Regions from separate parts of the Vreelandella aquamarina genome, predicted to be linked through region 4. Evidence: predicted binding sites of a transcription regulator. Region 4 holds the regulator's gene; each other region holds the start of a gene.
The links. Region 4 encodes sigma-54, which starts transcription at its own class of promoters, with help from an activator protein. Its sites were predicted from a motif close to TGGCACNNNNNTTGCTNT; they were not measured.
Positions count from the first base shown of each region.

Region 1 (5,150 bases), 1.3 Mb from region 4:
CATCCCCGATGCCATGGGGCTGGGCCTCTACTTCGAAACCGGCGAAGGCCCCAAATTCAGAAAAACCGTCCGCACGCCGGAAGAAGTCGCCGCGCTGACGGTGCCAAACGCCGAACGCGACCTGGACTACGTGATGCGGGCGGTCTCGACCATACGCCGCGAGCTGAACGGCCGCATGCCACTGATCGGCTTCTCCGGCAGCCCCTGGACGCTGGCGACATACATGGTCGAAGGCGGTTCCAGCAAAGACTTCCGCCACCTGAAAACCATGCTGTACGACACGCCGGACACCATGCACCAGCTGCTGGACACGCTGGCGCAGTCGGTCACTGACTACCTGAACGCGCAGATTCGGGCCGGTGCTCAGGCGGTACAGATTTTCGATACCTGGGGCGGCGCGCTCTCCACGCCTGCTTACCTAGAGTTCTCGCTGCGCTATATGGAGCAGATCGTTTCCGGGCTGATCCGCGAACACGACGGCCGCCGCGTGCCGGTGATTCTGTTCACCAAAAACGGCGGCCAATGGCTTGAGCATATCGCCTGCGCCGGTGCCGACGCGCTGGGCATCGATTGGTCGACCGAGCTTTCCGACGCCCGCGCCCGCGTAGGCCATAAAGTTGCCCTGCAGGGCAACCTGGACCCCAACGTGCTATTTGCTCGCCCCTCCGCCATTCGCGCCGAAGTGGCCCGCGTGCTGGAGAGTTACGGCCACGGCCCGGGCCACGTGTTCAACTTGGGCCACGGCATCAGCCAGTTCACCAATCCCGACCACGTCACCGCCTTTATGGAGGCGCTGCACGACTTAAGCCCGCAGTACCATCAGGGCATTCCGACCCAAACGAACGACCAGTGCCCAGGAGCCAAGCAATGAGCGACTTACGCGACGACCAGTGGTTTACCGAAGTCTTTGATAGCCACGGCAGCGCTTTCTCGCTGAAAATCACCGAAAAACTGCTTGATGTGCAGAGCCCTTACCAGCACCTGGAAGTGTACGCCACCGAAACCTACGGCAACCTGATGGTGCTGGATGGCTGCGTGATGCTGACCGATCGCGACAACTTCCTCTACCACGAGATGATTGCTCACCCGGCGCTGTTCACCCACCCAGACCCCAAGCGGGTGGTGATCATTGGCGGCGGCGACTGCGGCACGCTGAAAGAAGTGCTGCGCCATCCGGGCGTTGAAAAAGTCACTCAGATCGACATCGATGAAGAAGTGACCAAAGCCTCCGAGCGCTTTTTCCCGTCGCTGGTGGAAGCCAACGGCGACCCCCGCGCCGAGCTGCTGTTTGCTGACGGCGTGAAATGGGTAGATGACGCCGCCGACGAAAGCATCGATGTGCTGATCATCGACTCCACCGACCCGGTAGGCCCTGCCGAAGGCCTGTTCAAAACCGACTTTTTGAAGCGCTGCCACCGCATTCTGAAAAGCGGCGGCGTCATGGTTCAGCAGAGTGAGTCACCGCTGTACCACAGCGGCTCGATTATCCGCGAACTGCGTAACGACATGCGCGAAGCTGGCTTTGATAGCGTGGCCACCCTGCCCTTCCCCCAGCCGGTCTACCCTTCCGGCTGGTGGAGCGTGACGCTAGCAGGCAAAAGCACCAACGTTGAAAGCTTCCGTGAAGAGGCTGCCGCCAGCCACGAAATGCCGCTACAGTACTACACAGTAGATGCCCACCGTGGTGCCCTGGCGCTGCCGCCCTTTATGCGTAAAGCCTTCGCATAACTTCGCGGTAACGTCATGCATCAGGCCGGGCTCTGCCCGGCCTTTTTTATGCGCAAGTGTTGCTGCGCTCGACGTTAAGGAATAACAAATGAACACCACGCGTTGGTTAGGATTGGGAATCACTCTATTAGCCCCGGCCCTCTGGGTACCTGCCACGGCCATGGCCGATACCCTTGAGGCCATTCAAGAGCGCGACAGCGTGCGCTGCGGTGTTAATGCGGCCCAGCCCGGCTTTTCATCGTTAGACGATAATGACCAATACCGCGGCCTGGACACCGACGTGTGTCGCGCTATTGCCGCCGCTGCGCTGGGCGATGCTAGCAAGGTCAATTTCGTGCCGTTAGATTCAGTGGAACGCTTTGCCGCGCTGCAGTCTGGCGAGGTGGACGTACTCTCCCGCACCACCACCTGGACCTCCAGCCGCGACACCACGCTGGGGATGAACTTCACTGGCGTCAGCTATTACGACGGCCAGGCGTTTATGGTGGCCAGCGACCTCGGCGTACAGAGCGCCAAAGAGCTGGATGGGGCCGCTGTTTGCACCCAGTCAGGCACCACCAGCGAGCTCAATCTTTCCGACTACTTCCGCATTAACAACATGACCTATGATGCGGTGGTGTTTGATTCACCTGAGCAGTCGATTGCTGGGTTTGAAGCCGGCCGCTGCGACGTATTGAGCTCGGATGCCTCGCAGCTCTACGCCCAGCGCATTCAACTGGCCGACCCCAATATGGCCGTAGTATTGCCCGAAATTATCTCCAAAAAGCCGCTAGGCCCCGCCGTGCGCCAAGGCGATGACCAGTGGTTCAACATCGTGAAGTGGTCGCTGTTTGCCATGCTGAACGCTGAAGAGCTGGGCGTCAGCCAAGCCAATGTGGATGAACAGTTAAGCTCAGAAAATTCCGATGTGATGCGCCTGCTGGGGCAAGACGGCGACTTTGGCGAAGCCATGGGCCTACAATCAGATTGGGCTTACCAAATCGTCAAACAGGTCGGTAACTACGCGGACATCTATGACCGCAACGTGGGCGCGGACTCTGATTTCAACATTGCCCGTGGTCTGAATGCCCTGTGGAAGGATGGTGGGATTCAGTACGCGCCGCCCATTCGCTAGCGCGCTCGGTCACTCGCCAGCGGCTGCGCACCAAAAAGGCGCAATGCGTAGCCGCTGGCGCACTTTTTTGCACCAAGACCTTCGTTAAATTCGCTGATTTTACGTTGAAAAGCGCTGAATTTGCCGACATATCTTTTTTGGCACCTTCCTTGCTAGCTTTTAGTGATGCATCACCATGCATAACGACACTAAAATCGAGGAAGGGGAACACAACATGATCAATAAGAAACACCTGGTACTTCTGGCCTCTGCAGGCGCGATCACTCTTGCGGGCGTTGCCACCGCCCAAGCCGATACGCTGGAAGATACCCGCGAGCGTGGTGCCGTTCAGTGTGGCGTGAGCGACGGCTTACCAGGTTTTTCCGCCCCGGACGATAACGGCAACTGGCAGGGCCTGGACGTTGACGTCTGTCGCGCCGTCGCCGCTGCGGTACTGGGCGACGCGGATGCCGTCAACTACATCTCGTTGAACGCCGTCGAGCGTTTCACCGCGCTGCAGTCTGGCGAAGTGGATATTCTTTCTCGTAACACCACCTGGACCACTACCCGTGACACTACCCTGGGCCTAAATTTCACCGGCGTTAACTTCTACGACGGCCAGGGCTTCATGGTATCTCGCGACCTCGGTATTACCAGCGCGGCCGAGCTGGATGGCGCAGCGATCTGTATCCAATCCGGTACCACCACCGAGCTGAACCTAGCGGACTACTTCCGTGCCAACGGAATGGAGTTCGACCCCATCGTTTTCGATACCTCTGAGCAAACCGTCGGTGGCTTCCAGGCAGGCCGCTGTGACGTTCTGACGTCTGACACCTCTCAGCTGGCGGCCCTGCGCATTCAGCTCGACGACCCGGCGGGCGCCATGATTCTGCCGGATGTCATCTCGAAAGAGCCGCTGGGTCCGGTCGTGCGTCAGGGTGACGATCTGTGGTTCAACATCGTGAAGTGGTCGCTATTCGCTATGATCAACGGTGAAGAGTACGGCGTCACCAGCGAAAACGCTGAAGAGATGCTCAGCTCCGAGAACCCGGACGTGGCGCGTCTGCTCGGCCAGGACGGTAACTACGGTGAAGGCATGGGTCTCGAAGCCGACTGGGCTTACAACATCCTGAGCCAAGTGGGTAACTACGGTGAAAGCTTCGAGCGCAACGTAGGTATGGGTTCACCGCTGGAAATCGAACGTGGTGTCAACGCCCTGTGGAACCAAGGCGGCTTCCAGTACGCACCGCCGATTCGCTAAGCGTCTCGCTTGACCCCGGCCCGCCACCCCTTTGGGTCCTGGCGGGCCATTTGATTGACCTTCCGTATCGCGGAGACGCCACCCATGTCCGTAAGACCTAACGCTCGCCCCGTTGGCCAAAAGCCACCGTTCTGGCGAGACCGCGCCAAACGTGCGCTCATCTTCCAATGTCTGCTGATTGCCGCTGTCATCGCCTTTCTGTTCTATATCGTCGGCAACGTGCAAGACAACCTTTCCTCTCGGGGTATCACCACAGGCTTTGGCTTCCTGAGTAATACCGCCGGCTTTGGGATCGTACAGAGTCTGATCGACTACTCCTCCCAAAGCACCTATGGCCGCACCTTTTTCGTTGGCCTATTGAATACGCTGCTGGTGGGCGGGCTAGGCGTGATTGCCGCCACCCTCATTGGCTTCATTGTCGGTATCGCCCGTTTATCGCCCAACTGGCTGATCGCCAAACTGGCGGCGGCGTATATCGAAACGTTTCGTAATATCCCGCTGCTGCTGCAGATCTTCTTTTGGTACTTTGCCGTGCTGCGGGCGCTCCCCAGCGCGAGGGAAAGCCTGGCATTTGGCGAAGCCGTGTTCCTTAACGTGCGCGGGCTTTACCTGCCTGAGCCGCTGTTCGAATCAGGCTTTGGGCTGATTCCTGTCACCTTCGTGGTCGCCATCTCAGCCAGTATCGCGCTGGTGATTTGGGCGAAGCGCCGTCAGGAGGCCACGGGGCAGCGCATTCCCGCGTACTGGATCTCCTTTGCGCTGATCTTTGGCCTGCCGCTGCTGGTCATGTTCGTCACTGGCGTGCCTATCACCTGGGAAATGCCCGAGCTGCGCGGCTTTAACTTCCGCGGCGGCATCACGGTGATTCCCGAGTTCCTGGCGCTATGGTTTGCGCTATCGATCTATACGGCGTCGTTCATTGCCGAGATCGTGCGCTCCGGCATTCAGGCCATTTCTCATGGCCAAACCGAAGCGGCTCAAGCCCTGAGCCTGCCGCGTAACCTAGTGCTGCGCCTGGTGGTCATTCCTCAGGCGCTACGAGTCATCATTCCCCCGCTCACCAGCCAA
Region 1 is NZ_CP024621.1:3,637,045-3,642,194, forward strand. Features, by position in the region: gene hemE (uroporphyrinogen decarboxylase) at 1-871, shown strand, start outside; gene speE (polyamine aminopropyltransferase) at 868-1,728, shown strand; gene CTT34_RS17160 (amino acid ABC transporter substrate-binding protein) at 1,817-2,842, shown strand; gene CTT34_RS17165 (amino acid ABC transporter substrate-binding protein) at 3,057-4,082, shown strand; gene CTT34_RS17170 (amino acid ABC transporter permease) at 4,167-5,150, shown strand, end outside.
Region 1: CTT34_RS17165 (amino acid ABC transporter substrate-binding protein) is a predicted target of sigma-54. The motif match lies at 2,981-2,998, and genes of this name have one in related genera.

Region 2 (5,150 bases), 220 kb from region 4:
AACGCCACCATGTTGATAAAGCGCCAATAGTCGCCAAAAATCGGCCTGAGCGGCACCAATCTGCAATTTATCGTAGCTCTCGAGCCACGCAGGATCGAAGTTTTGTTTAATGAAGTCCTGGCGCGCTTGGGTGATCATGAAACGATACTCAAAGCGCGGCGCCATCAGACGATTGAAAAGATAATTGAGATAAACCGGCAGCGTCACCTTATTGGTAAAGTTGGTTTGCCAAATAATACGAGGGATGACGGTCTCTTGCTTGGCGGGCAGCCAGGGGGCTGCGCGTTCTGGCAGCGTAAAACGCTTGTTGGGAAAGAGGGCGTGAAATCCATAGCTCAATACTTTCGTAATGTTGGCCAACAGTTTGATCACCCGGCTGACGGCCACGATATGGGGCTGGCGGGTACGGCGACGTGAAGACATGGTCGTCCTTTCGATGAGCAAATGAAAAGCCTAGCGTGTTGGCTAGGCTTTCAGTACGTCAGTGGTGTAAGAGCGGGGTATTACCAGCCGCCCTGAGCCTCTAACAGGCTGCGCATATTATTATCCAATGGCAATTGGAAGTCTGCACTTCCCAATACCATGGCATCGCCAGCGCGAACGACACGAACGCTCACGTATAAATAGTCCTGACCTTGGGCATAGGTACCCATCAGGATAGAACGTGCATTGTGCTGAGAGCTTAGCCGCTGAACTTGGCGGGATAGAATCAACTCCCCCACGCTCTCTTCGATAAACATGCTATCGCGCATTTTGACTTCGCGAACCTGCATACCCTGTTGGGCCAGGGCCGAGGCCATGATCTCAGAACTGATCCGACCAAAGGTCGAGGATTGGCTGAGGTTGTCGATACTGACAAAGGTGGCCGCAATCATCGGGCTGTAGCGGGTCAAGTCGGGGTTGTTCATCACCATCTGCTCTGCCGCTTCATGGGCGAGCTCTGACAGGTCAGGTTCTGGTTCTTGAGGCTGAGCGTTGTTGCCCAAGTTAGCGCAGCCCGTCAGCAGTAACGTCATGCAAAGTGCAGCCAAAACGTCAGCGCGAAACAGGCGCACCGACGTTAATGCAAAAATCGAACGTAAAGACATAAACATTACCAAGTATCAGTGATAGAAACAGTCGGGGTCGTGGGGGTTCTAGGGACCCGGTGCGGGGCATATTGGCGACGATCACCCGAATTAATGTAATAGATATTGGAGGAAGAGTAGAGGATTTGATCCTGTTCCACTATCTGTGTGGTGATGATGATTTCTTCATTACCCTTGGCTGTCCAGCTACCGTTGGTAGTGTCGGCCACCATGGCCGCCGGAATGAGTGCCAATGCTGGCTCGCTCCAGTTGCCCAACGGGATACTGGCCACCGCGATGCCACTCGCCAAGGCGGTGTAAGCGCCGAAGGGGGGCGCGTATAGCCGCGATCCCGGTGTTCGACCACTTCCACGTCGATTTGGATGGTGGCGCCGTTAGCGCGAGGCTGAGTCGTCACGCTGCCACCACCGGATACTAGCTCGCTGGTCAACAGTGTTCTAAAACCACGCTCGAATTCCCCGCCGCTGTAATATGAGCCGTACTGCTCATGTTCCGGCGCCGCAATGTGTAGGTCACGAAAGCGCACCCGCTCGCTGGATAGGATGCCGGCGGCTTCATGCTGAGCAAGCACTTCCCAATGCTGGGCGGCCTGCATTTTTTGCTGTTCCGTGTAGGGGTATGTTGTGGCAATGGGGGCCTGAGAAGTGCTGGCGTAAAAACAGCCGCTGAGCATCAGGCTCGCAAGTCCCAGGCCAACGGGGCGTAAAAAATCGACAATGGGGTGTGACATAGGACGAGTGCGCACCTGGTAGTTCCTTATCGCTACTAATCGGCTTTTTGATAGACTAGTTTGCCATGCTTAGCATAGATCGGCCACGAGGTTAGAAACTTGAATGAGTAATCACTCCCATGCTTGAGGACCACCGCAGCGGCCCACGTCATGACTCCCTGATGTCGACGTACCCTGAGGACGATAGCAACAGCGGCTGGATGATCAGCTATATCGATATTATGACGCTGCTGGTCGCCCTATTCGTCATCATTATTGCGGCTGCCGGGGTCACAAGCCCCGACTGGACCCCCGATGACGCGGAAGTGGACACGAGCACAGGCCTGGCGACACCGCTGGAAGTGCCGCTGCCTGCCTTACTGGATGAGCGTCGCCCACCGCGCTCCCCAATGCCAGTGGTGGTGCCTGGTGAGCTCAGCCCCATGGCGATCAGCGCCGCCTTGGGCGTGGCAGGGCTGCCCCCGCGAGCCGAGGTGGTGCCCAGCGTGCCGCCGTTACTGGCGCTGCCGGAAGAGGCGGTGAACTCTGCATCACCATCAGAGCCTACGCGGGTAGCGTCGCTCATCGACACCCTGCAAGCCGCGTTGGCGTCTGCGCCTTCGTCGTCAACGACGAGGCTGCCCACGCCTCTGGTGCGGGAAGAGGATCCGCCAGCGCCGCTTCCCTTAGCGGATTACATGGTACTTCTCACGGATCGCCCCCCCGTGAATGTACAAGAGGTCAGCGACGAGGCCATCAGTAGCGCTCTAGCACTCACGGAAAACTTGGCCGAGCGGGTAGAGGCGTCCCCCTATTTGCCCAACTTGGAGGGTGTCGAAGTCTCCCGGGTGGCCGAAGGGATCAGCCTACGCGTGCAGGACAGGCTGCTTTTCCCCTCGGCGACGGCAGAGCTGACACAAGGCGGCTCATCGCTGGTAGGTAGCCTGCTGGAGACGATTCAGCGCTATGACGGTGAAGTGTGGGTTGAGGGCCACTCCGATAGCCAGACCATTAATACCCCAGAGTTCTCCTCGAACTGGGCGCTCTCTAGCGCCCGTGCGATTGCCATTGTCGAAGCCTTGGAAGCGGCCGGTGTTGCGCCTGAGCGGCTGCGGGCCGTGGGGCTTGCGGCGACGCAGCCGTTGGAAGATAACAGCACGGCAGAAGGGCGGGCACGCAATCGCCGCGTCGAGGTAGTGATTCACGTGGAGTAGCAGTGTGGTCAAAAAAAGCCCGCCGGGGGAGGCGGGCATGAAAGGGCTTGGCTCACTGCAGCCCACTGACATCAGGTGAGGGGGTGTACAAGGTTGTCAGTGGGTACAATTCGAGTATAGCTATTTGTGAGCGTTTGCCAAGGCTTTGTGCAACTTTTTTGCAGATGTCTTCCGGGGCCGTTTTATTACGAGCCTCTTCCCGCACTGTACTGGTGCACTTTAGGTGCCCTGTTTTGGTGCTTACCGTCGTTATGGCACCGTGATTTTTTTCAAGCGTTTGATTTTTATTATCTAAATGCTATTGGCATGCATTCTGCTTTATTGCTTATCTAAGAACGACGTCCGCGTAACGGCTTTCAAGAACGCAATAAGGTGGTGTCATGACCGAACACACCCGCACGACAGCCGCCCACTCTGAGGGGGCGAGCCTTACCCAGCAGCCGCCAGGAAGCCCCGACCCGGCCCTTCAGCCGCGCTTGGTGGTCACCGACTTAGATGGGTCGCTGCTCGATCACCACAGTTACGACTTCTCTCCTGCCGCGCCTTGGTTGGCGCGCCTAAAACAGCTGGGCGTGCCCGTGATCCCGGTCACCAGTAAAACCCGCGCCGAGCTGATCTCCCTGCGTGAAGCACTAGGCCTGACGGCGACGCCGTTCGTGGCGGAAAACGGCGCTGTGATTGGCCTGCCTCCGGGCTGGTGTCACGCCCGGTTAGATCGCCCTGGCAGCGGGCTGGACGGCGTTGTCGTGAAACACACCGGTGTGGACGTGGGGTTTATCCGTGCACGGCTGAACGTCTGGCGCAAGCGTTTGGGCGTGCGCTTTACCCGGATGAGCGAACTGGATATGGCGGCTGTGATGTCGCTCACCGGTTTAGACGAAACCCGCGCCAAAGCGGCCCGGCAGCGTGAAGGCAGCGAGCCGCTTATTTGGGAAGACGACGAGGCTGCGCTGGCCAATTTCCGGTTAGCGCTGAAAGGCGATGGCTTGATGCTCACCCAAGGCGGACGCTTTTGGCATGTGATGGGGAAAGCCTCGGATAAGGGCAGCGCCGTTGATTGGCTCATCAAACGCTTTACCGCGTTGCGTGGCCGTGAGCCGCTCTCATTAGGACTAGGTGACGGCCCGAACGATATATCCATGCTCGATGCCGTTGATCGGGCCGTCGTGATCAAAGGGTGCCACGACTTGACCGTCACGCCGACGAATACAGCGCTATATCGCACTCAGGAAACCGGGCCGACAGGCTGGGCCGAGGGGGTGGCCCACTGGTGGGGGCGAGACGACCGCCGATTAGCGTCGGCACCTACCCAAGCGTCCGTTACGGCCTAATCAACGAGGGATCAGCGTATGAGTGATTTTCATCAGAATGGCGTCATTACCGATTTCCACAACCTCACTCGCCGTCCGGTGGAGGCGCTAGAGCAGGAGCTAGGCCAGTTTGCCAAGCGTCGTCCGATGGGGTTGATACTCCCGTCGCTATTTTCCGAGTTGGAAGGCCCAGCGCTTTCGGCCATTGTCGATGAGCTGGTGAAAGTGCCTTATCTCAATGAGATTGTGATCGGCCTGGACCGGGCAGACCGTGAGCAATTCCTATATGCCCGCGAATTCTTCTCTCGTCTTCCCCAGCACACCCGCATTCTATGGAACGATGGTCCACGCCTGCGTGAGCTAGACGCCGAGCTGGAAAGCCACGGTTTAGGGGCCTTAGAGCCCGGCAAAGGGCGCAACGTGTGGTATTGCGCAGGATACGTGCTGGCCTCTGGCCGCTCGTCGGTGGTTGGCCTGCATGACTGCGATATTCTGACCTATGACCGTAGCCTGCTGGCGCGGCTCATGTATCCCGTGGCTCACCCACGGTTCAATTACAGTTTCTGCAAAGGCTATTACCCCCGCATTGCCGAAGGAAAGCTCAACGGCCGGGTGTCTCGGCTGATGGTGACGCCGCTACTGCGAGCGCTCAAAACCGTATGCGGGCCGCTGCCCTATTTGGACTACTTGGATAGCTTCCGTTATCCGCTCTCGGGAGAGTTTGCGATGCGCAGCGATGTGCTGGAGGGCATTCGTATCCCCGCTGACTGGGGCCTGGAGATTGGGGTGTTGTCTGAACTGCAGCGTAACTATTCACACCGCCAGCTCT
Region 2 is NZ_CP024621.1:2,600,828-2,605,977, reverse strand. Features, by position in the region: gene CTT34_RS12515 (glycosyltransferase family 32 protein) at 1-423, opposite strand, end outside; gene CTT34_RS12510 (FlgO family outer membrane protein) at 504-1,088, opposite strand; gene CTT34_RS12505 (hypothetical protein) at 1,228-1,833, opposite strand; gene CTT34_RS12500 (OmpA family protein) at 1,938-3,011, shown strand; gene CTT34_RS12495 (HAD-IIB family hydrolase) at 3,392-4,342, shown strand; gene CTT34_RS12490 (glycosyltransferase family protein) at 4,361-5,150, shown strand, end outside.
Region 2: CTT34_RS12495 (HAD-IIB family hydrolase) is a predicted target of sigma-54. The motif match lies at 3,314-3,331, and genes of this name have one in related genera.

Region 3 (5,150 bases), 1.7 Mb from region 4:
CGATGACCGGCAGGTCCGGATGGGCGTCACGCACCCGCGACATCAAATCCAGCCCGTCGATGCCCGGCATACGGATATCGGTGACCAGCACATCCGGCGGATTGTCCAACAGTCGCGCAAGCGCCGTATCCGCTCGCTCGATACACTCGACCTCCAAGTCGGGTTGCGCCAGCGCGCGCTCCAACACCCAGCGGATAGCGCGGTCATCATCGACAATAACCACTCGTGCAACATCGGTACGTGTCGCCTCAGTCATGACGCTTCTCCGGTGCAATTAATAACCAATGGAATCAGTAAACGAAATTCGGTATGTCCGGGTCGTGAGTCGCATTCGATCAATCCTTGATGTTGGTGCAATATTGACTGGGCAATCGATAGCCCTAGGCCGCTGCCTTCCGCGCGGCCAGAGACCATCGGGTAAAAAAGCGTGTCGCGCAGCGCCTCGGGAATACCAGGGCCGTTATCGATCACGCCCACTTCACTCACCAAGCGGTGCCGTTCGGCCCCCAGGGTAAACTGACGGCGCGCACGGGTCCGAAGCGTCAGTTCGGGAGCGGACGTGCCCGCATCGCTCATGGCCTGAACGGCGTTGCGCGCTACGTTGAGCACCGCTTGGATCATTTGCGATTCGTCACCGGAAAGATCCGGCAGGCTGGGGTCGTAATCGCGGTTGACGGTGACATGGGGATGCTCGGCAATCAGCAGCGCTCGCACTCGCTCCAGCACTTTATGGATATTGACCGGCTCATGTTTAATGATGCGGTTCGGGCCCAGCATGGAATCAACCAAATCTCGTAAGCGGTCTACTTCTTCGACGATGATATGGGTAAATTCCCGCAGCGCCGGGTCGTCTAAATCACGCTCCAGCAGTTGCGCCGCACCGCGAATGCCGCCTAATGGGTTCTTCACCTCGTGAGCCAAGCCCCGCGCCAGCACCTTGATGGTCTCTTGGCGAGTGGTGAGCGCCTCTTCCCGGGAGATCTGCATCAAGCGATCCCGCGGCTCGACCTCCAACAGCAGTTCATCGGCAGAGAGCGGCGTGACCGTATAATCGACGGTCAGCGGGTCGCTATTGAGCGGCGTAATACGCGCCTCGCGCTGTGTGTAGGGATGGAACGCATCGCGCGCTTTGGCCAGCACTTCATCGATGCTTTCATCACCGCCGAGCAACGTATCCAAACTGATGCCCTGCACGCGGCTGAAGCTCACCGCCAGCAGCGCTTCCGCGGCCGGGTTCATCCAGCGCACGCGGAGTTCACCGTCGAGCAGCAGAACTGCGGTGGTGAGGTGTTCGAGTAAACGCTGATACATGGCGTGTCCTGAAGCGTCGCTCCGACCAATACTCATGGGCACTGATCCATTAAAGAGGGGTGTTAGGGGAGGAGCTGCAAAAAGCGCGCCAATTCAGCGCAAACCGCGGCTTGCACGGCTTGTGGGCAGATGACGGGCGCATGGCGAGCCTTTATAGCGCAATGCGCTGTCGCCCTCGCCGCCCTAATGCACCATTATAGTGCACAAGACTATTCAGCGATAAAAATAGTCACCGGATCGGTGCGGTGCTGCACACGGCCCTGGCTATCCAGCAGCTCGGCGTACACTTGGTGCGCCCCTGCAGGCAAGCCTGCCAACCAGAAAGCGTCACTATGCAGGGCCGACTGGCTGAGTTCGCCATTCACCAGCAGTTGAATCTGATGGTCGTCTCGCAGCGGTGGCACCACCTGCACTTCCACTGGCGTCATACCGCCTCGCACGGAAGCACCGCTAGCGGGATTAGCAATCGTAAAACGGTCATAAGGCATAAACGGCTGACCCGGCCTACCCAGGCTTCGCGGTGCCGCTGTAGAAGGGCGCGACGCCGATGGCATGCTGGGCAGCGGTGCCAGCGTAATGGCATCCCCACCCCGCTCAGGGTTATCGGTAAACGTCACGTTGCCCTGCTCATCCACCACGCGATACACCGTTTGCGACTGGGCCACGCTTACCCATAGGCACAGTAGAAGCACTGCCGCTGTGGATAAGCCTATTTTGTGTTGCAAACGTCGTCTGCTCATCATTACTAGCCCCTGCGTATTCGCTTCCATAAAAAAACCCCGCCGAGGCGGGGTTTTCTGGCTAATCACACCGCAAGGGTGATTTTAGCACCGTCATTAAAGACCGTTCTTAACAAGAGTAGTACATGTCGAACTCGATCGGGTGAGTCGTCATGCGGATACGCTCGACGTCTTCCATCTTCAGTTCGATATAGGCATCGATCATGTCGTCGGTGAACACGCCACCTTCGGTCAGGAACGCACGGTCAGCATCGAGTGCTTCCAGCGCTTGATCCAGGCTGTTAGCAACGGTCGGTACGGACTTGCCTTCTTCCGGCGGCAGGTCGTACAGGTTCTTATCCATGGCATCGCCAGGATGGATCTTGTTCTTGATACCGTCGATACCCGCCATCAGCATCGCTGCAAACGCCAAGTAGGGGTTGGCAGTCGGATCAGGGAAGCGAGTCTCTACACGCTTGCCTTTCGGGCTAGCGGTGTACGGAATACGGATAGAAGCAGAACGGTTACGGGCACTGTAGGCCAGCATGACCGGTGCTTCGAAGCCCGGCACCAGACGCTTGTACGAGTTGGTAGAAGCGTTGGTGAAGGCGTTCAGGGCACGAGCGTGCTTGATGATACCACCGATGTAGTACAGCGCCATTTCAGACAGGCCCGCGTACTCGTCACCCGCGAACTGGTTTTGGCCATCTTTCCAGAACGACTGGTGTACGTGCATACCTGAACCGTTGTCGCCTACCAGCGGCTTCGGCATGAAGGTAGCGGTTTTGCCGTAAGCGTGTGCCACGTTGTGGATCACGTACTTCATTTCCTGAACTTCGTCAGCTTTCTTCACCAGCGTGTTGAATTTAACGCCGATTTCGTTCTGACCCGCGTTAGCTACTTCGTGGTGGTGAACTTCGACGGTCTGACCGATCGCTTCCAGGGTATTACACATCGCGCCACGGATATCGTGGAAGCTATCGACCGGGGGAACCGGGAAGTAGCCGCCTTTCACGCGGGGACGGTGGCCCAGATTGCCACCTTCGACTTGGTTACTGGTCGCCCATGCACCTTCATCAGAGGTGATTTTGTACATGGCACCTTGGATGTCGGCTTTCCAGTGTACTTCGTCGAAGATGAAGAATTCCGGCTCCGGACCGAAGAAGGCCGTGTCGCCCAGACCGGTAGACTGCAGGTACGCTTCGGCACGCTTAGCGATGGAGCGCGGGTCGCGATCGTAGCCCTGCATGGTCGCCGGCTCGATGATGTCGCAACGCAGAATCAGGGTAGCGTCTTCGGTGAAGGGGTCCAAGAAACCGGTGCCGTCTTCCGGACGCAGGATCATGTCAGACTCGTTGATGCCCTTCCAACCGTTGATGGAAGAGCCATCGAACATCTGGCCATTTTCAAAAAACTCTTCGTTCACGTCACGTGCCGGTACGGTGACGTGCTGCTCTTTACCGCGCGTGTCGGTGAAACGCAGATCTACCCACTTAACATCATGTTCTTCGATTAGCGCGAGAGTCTTGGCTGACATAGTGTCCTCCGGTATGAGCGTGGCTTAAAGCGTGTAACTGTAAGCTATCGATAAAAGTGTTATTCAACAAATCGTTCAACACGCAATTGCATGTGGCGCGTTTGTCTTTTTTGTTCGCTTAACGTTTGTCTGACGATGGATAACAAACCGCCCAGCGATCATTTCAGACCGGCTATCGTTGTAGCACGCCTGGAGGCGTCTGCCTACGCTTCAATAGCCGCTGATGAAACTATCTATGATTCATAAGCACAGAGCATGCCAACCCTGCACCATAATGGCCATAAAAAATAACAAGCCATTGTTTTTAAATACGAAAAATCACTAAACGTCTGCGTCTTAATGTGGCAACACATCGTCACGCTTCGTACGGAAAGGGCATCTCGTGTCTCATATGCACAAAAATAGTGCATTCAAGCCACAGAACGCACCAAATTGGTTAGAGGAGAGGCACTTGCACCTCCCTGTTGTTAAAAAAGTTTCTCTTGCTACGCAAAGAAACCCACATCTACAATAAATTACAATCGGAGACGCTTCATAACAAAAGGAAGCCGCGTGCATGGGTACGGTTTGCTTTATCGTAGACGCTTCAGTGACAGGAGCTTTGCTACCGCGCCACTTGCGCTCCATTCGCCAGTCCGGCCTGGCCGACCATGTGATGCCGATCATCGTCACCTGCGCGCAGGCGGACGAGCGGCTCACCGCCCTCGAACAGCGTTATCATGCCCACTGTCTGGTAACCCCCTCGCAAATGCTCGGCGCGCGCCTCAATCAAGCGGCTTATATCAGTCAAGCAGAGTGGCTGCTGATTGCGCTGCATAAAGAACCCATGGCGGCACAGCTTTGGTACCTGCTCTATCCGCAGCTCAACACGGCGATGGATGCACTGCTCATCAACGCGGCTACGCCCCGGTTTTCGGAGCGATTGCTGCTGCACTTTCTCAGTACGGCCGTGTCCGTACCGCCCTACATTGCCATTCGGCGCGCCTGGTTGGAGCGCATTGGTGGCTTCGATCCCGAGCTGGATGAGCCAGCCCTGCTCGATTTTTTACAGCGCCTTTACGCTTGCCCGACCCGGCTTAAAACCTTGAGCGGCGAATCGTTGGGGTTGGCCCGTGGCTCACCAAACAGCCAGTCATCCACCTCGCCCTAGCCTTTTCTGGTTCCGCGCATCGATGCCCGCCCTGTCACCTACCCTACCCTGCACTCATACCTTCAACCGCTTACCCAACAGCATGGCCCCCATCGTCGTGGTATTGGCCGCTTTGTTGAGCAAAATAGAGCCAACGCTGCCTACGACGATGAGCAGCACCGCGTAAACCACCAGCGGCAGTGTCGTCACGCCCACGAACGTATCGGTGAGCGTGAAAAACATCGGATGCGCCAGATAAATACCAAACGAGTAAGCATTGATATAGCGCACCCAGCCAGGCGCTCTGCGTCCTTTCAAGCCACGCATCAGCGCCAGGGTGAACAGCACGAAGAAGGGAATGACCCAGACTTCCTTCGACGAGAACGCCAGCCAATGCTCGAACGTGGCCAGCACGATTACGCCGACGAACAGGAAAAGCCAACGCGGTTGGGAA
Region 3 is NZ_CP024621.1:227,040-232,189, reverse strand. Features, by position in the region: gene ntrC (nitrogen regulation protein NR(I)) at 1-256, opposite strand, end outside; gene glnL (nitrogen regulation protein NR(II)) at 253-1,311, opposite strand; gene CTT34_RS01150 (DUF4124 domain-containing protein) at 1,521-2,054, opposite strand; gene glnA (glutamate--ammonia ligase) at 2,161-3,567, opposite strand; gene CTT34_RS01140 (glycosyltransferase family protein) at 4,124-4,717, shown strand; gene CTT34_RS01135 (acyltransferase family protein) at 4,772-5,150, opposite strand, start outside.
Region 3: glnA (glutamate--ammonia ligase) is a predicted target of sigma-54. The motif match lies at 3,811-3,828, and genes of this name have one in related genera.

Region 4 (5,150 bases):
TAGACGGAGCGGTGCTGGCCGCCCGTGCAGCCGATAGCTACGGTCATGTAGCTACGTTGGCTGTTTTGGTAGGCCGGTAACCACTTCTCCAGCCAAGCCTGAATATCGCTGGCCATGGCTTCCACTACCGGGTAACCGCTCAAGAAAGCGACGATATTGGCATCGCGGCCAGTATATTGCCGAAGGGTAGGGTCCCAGTATGGGTTGGGCAGACAGCGTACGTCGAAGACCAAATCCGCATCCAGCGGAACGCCGCGTTTATAGCCGAAGGACTCAAAGGTGAGCGTGAGCTGATGCTGGCGCTGGTGGGCCACTTGATCGGTAATGCGGCGGCGCAAATCGTGGACGGAGAGCCGAGACGTATCGATCAATAAATCGGCGAGATCGCGTATTTCATGTAGCGTCTCCTCCTCTTTGTTGATCGCCTCTTCCAGCGTCATTTCGCTGTCGCGAGTGAGGGGGTGGCGACGACGAGTGGCGGAGTAGCGCTCCAGCAGAATGCGTGCGTCCGTGGTTAGATAGATCACCTGAAAACGAATGTCTCGCTGGCGTAGCTCTTCCAACAGCGCTGGCAGACGCTCCAGCGCGATGGGGAGGTTGCGCGCATCGATGCTAACGGCAATACGGGTGCGTTCGCCTTGAGCGCGTAGCTCATCGATCAGCGAGCCCAGCAGCATGGCAGGTAAGTTATCGATCGCATAATAGCCAAGATCCTCCAGCGCTTGTAAGGCGATAGATTTACCGGACCCCGAACGGCCGCTAATGATCACCAGTTGCATAGCGTCTCTCTTGGCGTATGAGCGTAGGAAATAAACAGTGATGGACGTGTGAGTATCTTACGCGGCCTGTTCGCGTATCTTGGCCGTCATCAGGGTCAATAACTCTTTTTGACTGCTGGCTTTGCGTAACTGTTGACGGGTATTCGCATCGTTCATGATCGTCGCGACTTGCCCAAGCAGAGCGAGATGCGTGTCGTCCGCCTCTTCGGGTACGAGCAACACGAACACTAGATCGACTGGGTCGCCATCGATGGCATCGAAATCGACCGGCTCGGCAAGTTTCAAAAAGCCAGCGATGGGCGAGCTACAGTGCGGGCTACGTGCGTGGGGGATGGCAACGCCGTTGCCAATTCCCGTGCTGCCGAGACGCTCGCGTCCAATCAGGCGGCTAAACACTTCTTGGCTATCGAGGCTGGGTGTGTTTTGGGCGATGAAGGTGCTGAAAAACTCCAGCACCCGTTTTTTGCTGCCCCCGGGCACGTCGTAGAGTACGCGCTCCGGGGGAGGATGGTTTCCAACGTCATTGAGTTAACGCACGCCTGCGCCCTGGGCGCGAGCTTGTGCTTTTTCCTTGTGTTTAACGAGTTGACGATCGATTTTGTCTGCGAGCGCATCGATAGCGGCATACATGTCGTTATCGAGGGCTTCGGCATGAAGGTCGGCACCGGCGGCATGCAGCGTACAGGCTGCCTGCTGGCGTTCCTTCTCGACAGATAAGGTCACTTGCACCGTGGTGATGTTGTCGTAGTGGCGTTCGACGCGTTCCAGCTTTTCGTTAACGTAGTCACGCAAGGCGTCAGTCAGTTCAACGTGATGACCAGTGATGTTTACTTGCATTGACGTGCTCCTTATCCATCGGGCTGTACTTCGATTGTAACCCTTTTTGCGCTATTGCAAAGCCCCTGCGTCGAGTTTGTCACGCTCTACCGTTTAACTAGCGTAAACGGCGGCGCTCACTGGACGAGGGAATACCCATCGACTCGCGATATTTCGCCACCGTACGCCGGGCAACGCTGATGCCTCCCTCCTCAAGGAGGGTCACCAGGCGACTATCGGAGAGCGGTTTACCCGACGGCTCCTCTTGTATCAGTTTTTTGATCCGTGCACGGATGGCGGTGCTGGAGTGGCTATCGCCGCCATCGTGGCCGCTGACTTGGCTCGAGAAGAAGTACTTCAACTCGAACACGCCTCGTGGCGTATGTATGAATTTCTGCGTCGTCACGCGGGAGATCGTGGACTCGTGCATCTCCACGGCCTCGGCGATGTCGGCCAGGATCAGCGGTTTCATGGCCTCTTCGCCGTGCTCTAGAAAGCCGATCTGGCGGGCGATGATTTCACGACCTACTCGCAGAAGCGTGTCATTACGGCTGGAAAGGCTTTTGATCAGCCAGCGAGCTTCTTGGAGGTGCTCTTTCAAGAACTGGTTGTCTTGGCTCTTGTCGGCACGTTTGATCAAACTGGCGTAATCGGGCTGGATACGCAGGCGCGGCAGCGCCTCCGGGTTGAGCTCTAAGTGCCAGCCCTCGTTGTCATGGCGCACGACCAAATCGGGCGTGATATAGCTGTCGTCGGTCACGCCGTAGGCGCTGCCTGGGCGTGGGTCAAGGCTGCGAATTAAACGGATGACGTCGTCCAACTGCTCGTCATCCAGGCTCAGGCGGCGCTTGAGTAGCCGTAAATCGTCTTTGCCCAAGGCTTCGAGAAACTGACGCACCAAGCGTTTTGCGGGCATCAGTAGCGGGGTGTCTTCAGGCAGCGCGGCCAGCTGAAGCATTAGGCACTCGCGCAGGTCACGGGCAAACACGCCGGTGGGCTCGAACTGTTGTAAGCGCAACAGGGTGTTTTCTACTTCACGCTGGCTCAGGCTGTCGTGGCCTTGCGCCTTGAGGCCTTCGCGGATGTCGTTGAGCGGTTGAGTGAGATAGCCGTTGGCATCCAGTGCATCGATCAGGCTTTCGGCAATGGCATAGTCGCGGGGAGAGAAGTCGGTCATGGCCAATTGCCATAACAGATGGCCATGAAGGCTTTGGCCTGCGGCTTGGCGCTCGAAGTCGGGTCCTTCGCTGCTACCGCCCAAGCTACCCATGTCTTGGTAGGTGTCCGACCAGTCGCTGTCTACGGAGAGTTCGTTGGGAATGCTGTCCGACCACTCGGCCTCTTGAGGCTCGCTAACAGCCTGTTCGCCAAACTCATCCTCTTGTTCGAGCATGGGGTTAGCGTCCAGCGCTTGCTGAATTTCTTGACGGAGGTCCAGCGTGGAGAGCTGTAGCAGGGCAATGGCCTGCTGCAGCTGAGGTGTCATGGTCAGCTGTGTGCCGATACGCAATTGGAGAGAAGCTTTCATGACCATCTGAGAACCACTCGTTAATCAGAAAGCTCCACCCTAGAGCGAGTTATGGCTCTGTGCAAGTGCAATAAGCATGCCACTAAAAGAAAAGTTTGGTCAGTCCAGTGTTTAGAGGCGGAAGTCTGCGCCTAGATAGACATCACGAACCTTCTGGTTATTGAGAATCTCCTGGGCGTTTCCACTGGCGATGATATGGCCGTCGCCAACGATGTAGGCAATGTCACAAATATCCAGGGTTTCGCGCACGTTATGGTCAGTGATCAAGACGCCGATGTGGCGTTTTTTCAGTGCGCGGATGATGGTTTTGATTTCACCCACTGAAATAGGGTCGACCCCGGCAAACGGCTCGTCGAGCAGAATGAATGCGGGCTCGGTAGCGAGTGAGCGAGCGATCTCCACTCGGCGGCGCTCGCCCCCTGAGAGGCTCATGCCCAGGTTGTCGCGAATGTGGGTAATATGGAAATCTTCGAGCAGTGACTCGAGGCGTGCTTCCCGAGCGCTGCGGTCCAGCGCTTTGCGCGTCTCGAGAATCGCCATGATGTTATCGGCCACCGAGAGCTTGCGGAAAATGGAGGCTTCCTGGGGAAGGTAGCCAATCCCGGCCATGGCGCGCTCATGCATGGGCGCATGAGTCAGGTCGACGTCGTCGATACCGACGCTACCGGCATCGGATTTGACCAGTCCAACGATCATGTAAAACGACGTGGTTTTACCCGCCCCGTTGGGCCCCAGCAGGCCGACGACGCTACCCTGAGCGATTTCCAGGTTGATATCTTTCACGACCCGACGGCGTTTGTAGCTCTTCGCTAGGTGATGGGCGTAGAGCGTTTTGACAGGTGCGGAATCTGCAGAGGTTGATGCTGCCACGTGGCCGCTCCCTATTGTTCGGGCTGAAGAGTCATGCGAATGCGCTGGTTGTCGCTACCGCTCACGTCGGAGCGTGCTTGCACCACTTCCTGGTCGATGAAGTACTCCAAACGCCCCCCTTGGAAACGGTCGCCTTGCTGGGTCAGTTCGGCTTGGTCGATCAGCTCGACACGGCGTTCGGCGACATGGTAAACGATACGACGCGCCCAGCCCTCCATGGGGGTTTCTTGATCTTCGAGCTGATTGCGCAGGTAGGCGCGCTCACCCGTGGCAATAGCACGTGACAGCTCGCCTGCGTCGTTGCGCTGAATTTCGACGCGTTCGCCGCGCAGTTGCATCTCGCCCTGGCGAATGTCCACGTTGCCTGAGTAAACAGCGGTGCCAGCGCGCTGGTCGAGGTCCAGGCGGTCGGCTTCGACCTCGATGGGGGCTTGGCTTTGTGCCATGGCCGCCGTGGCGAGGGGTAGGGTTAACGCAAAGAGTGCAGTGCGGAGAGAGGCGTTCATCGCGACTCCTCAGGGTTACGAGTGGCAGGCGGGTGGACGCCGCGCACGTTATTGGTCAGGCGGACTTGGCTGTCATCGAGCCAAACGTCCATGCGGGAGGCTTCCATGCGCTGCGGCGGCTGCTGCAACAGCACGGGCGTATCGCTCCAGGCATGGCGCGTCACGCCATCGTAGTTTAATTGCTGCGTGTCGAGCTGCCAGCCCTCTTCGGGAGCCAGTAGCCGGGCAGACCCTCTTAGCGTCAGGGCCTGGGAATCGGTATTCAAGGTGCCGGTGTCTGCCGTGGCCAGCCACTCCCGCTGTTCGCTGTCGAACAGCGTCGCGCGCGGCGACATGACATCGGTCATGGCCGTTTGAGGCGTATGGACCAGTCGAGGCGTGACCAGCGACTGCTGGATAGCGCCTGTCTCGCCAAACAGGGTAATTTCGGCGTTCTCCAACACATGCCCAGGCTCCTGGGCACGGGCCTCCTGATCGATCTCACCCTCTTGCGGGCCGCGCGGGTCCAGCCAGACCAGCAGTCCGCCCAGGGCCACGACCATCGCCGTGATCCACACCCGTTTTCTGACTCTGAGACCCATCACGAGTGCCTGTGAAGATACGTGTCGAGCACGGCATCCCAGTGCCCTTGCGAAGTGAGCAGCGTATCGC
Region 4 is NZ_CP024621.1:2,378,500-2,383,649, reverse strand. Features, by position in the region: gene rapZ (RNase adapter RapZ) at 1-779, opposite strand, end outside; partial or broken gene ptsN (PTS IIA-like nitrogen regulatory protein PtsN) at 837-1,303, opposite strand; gene hpf (ribosome hibernation-promoting factor, HPF/YfiA family) at 1,308-1,616, opposite strand; gene CTT34_RS11575 (RNA polymerase factor sigma-54) at 1,714-3,129, opposite strand; gene lptB (LPS export ABC transporter ATP-binding protein) at 3,235-3,993, opposite strand; gene lptA (lipopolysaccharide transport periplasmic protein LptA) at 4,005-4,499, opposite strand; gene lptC (LPS export ABC transporter periplasmic protein LptC) at 4,496-5,080, opposite strand; gene CTT34_RS11555 (KdsC family phosphatase) at 5,080-5,150, opposite strand, start outside.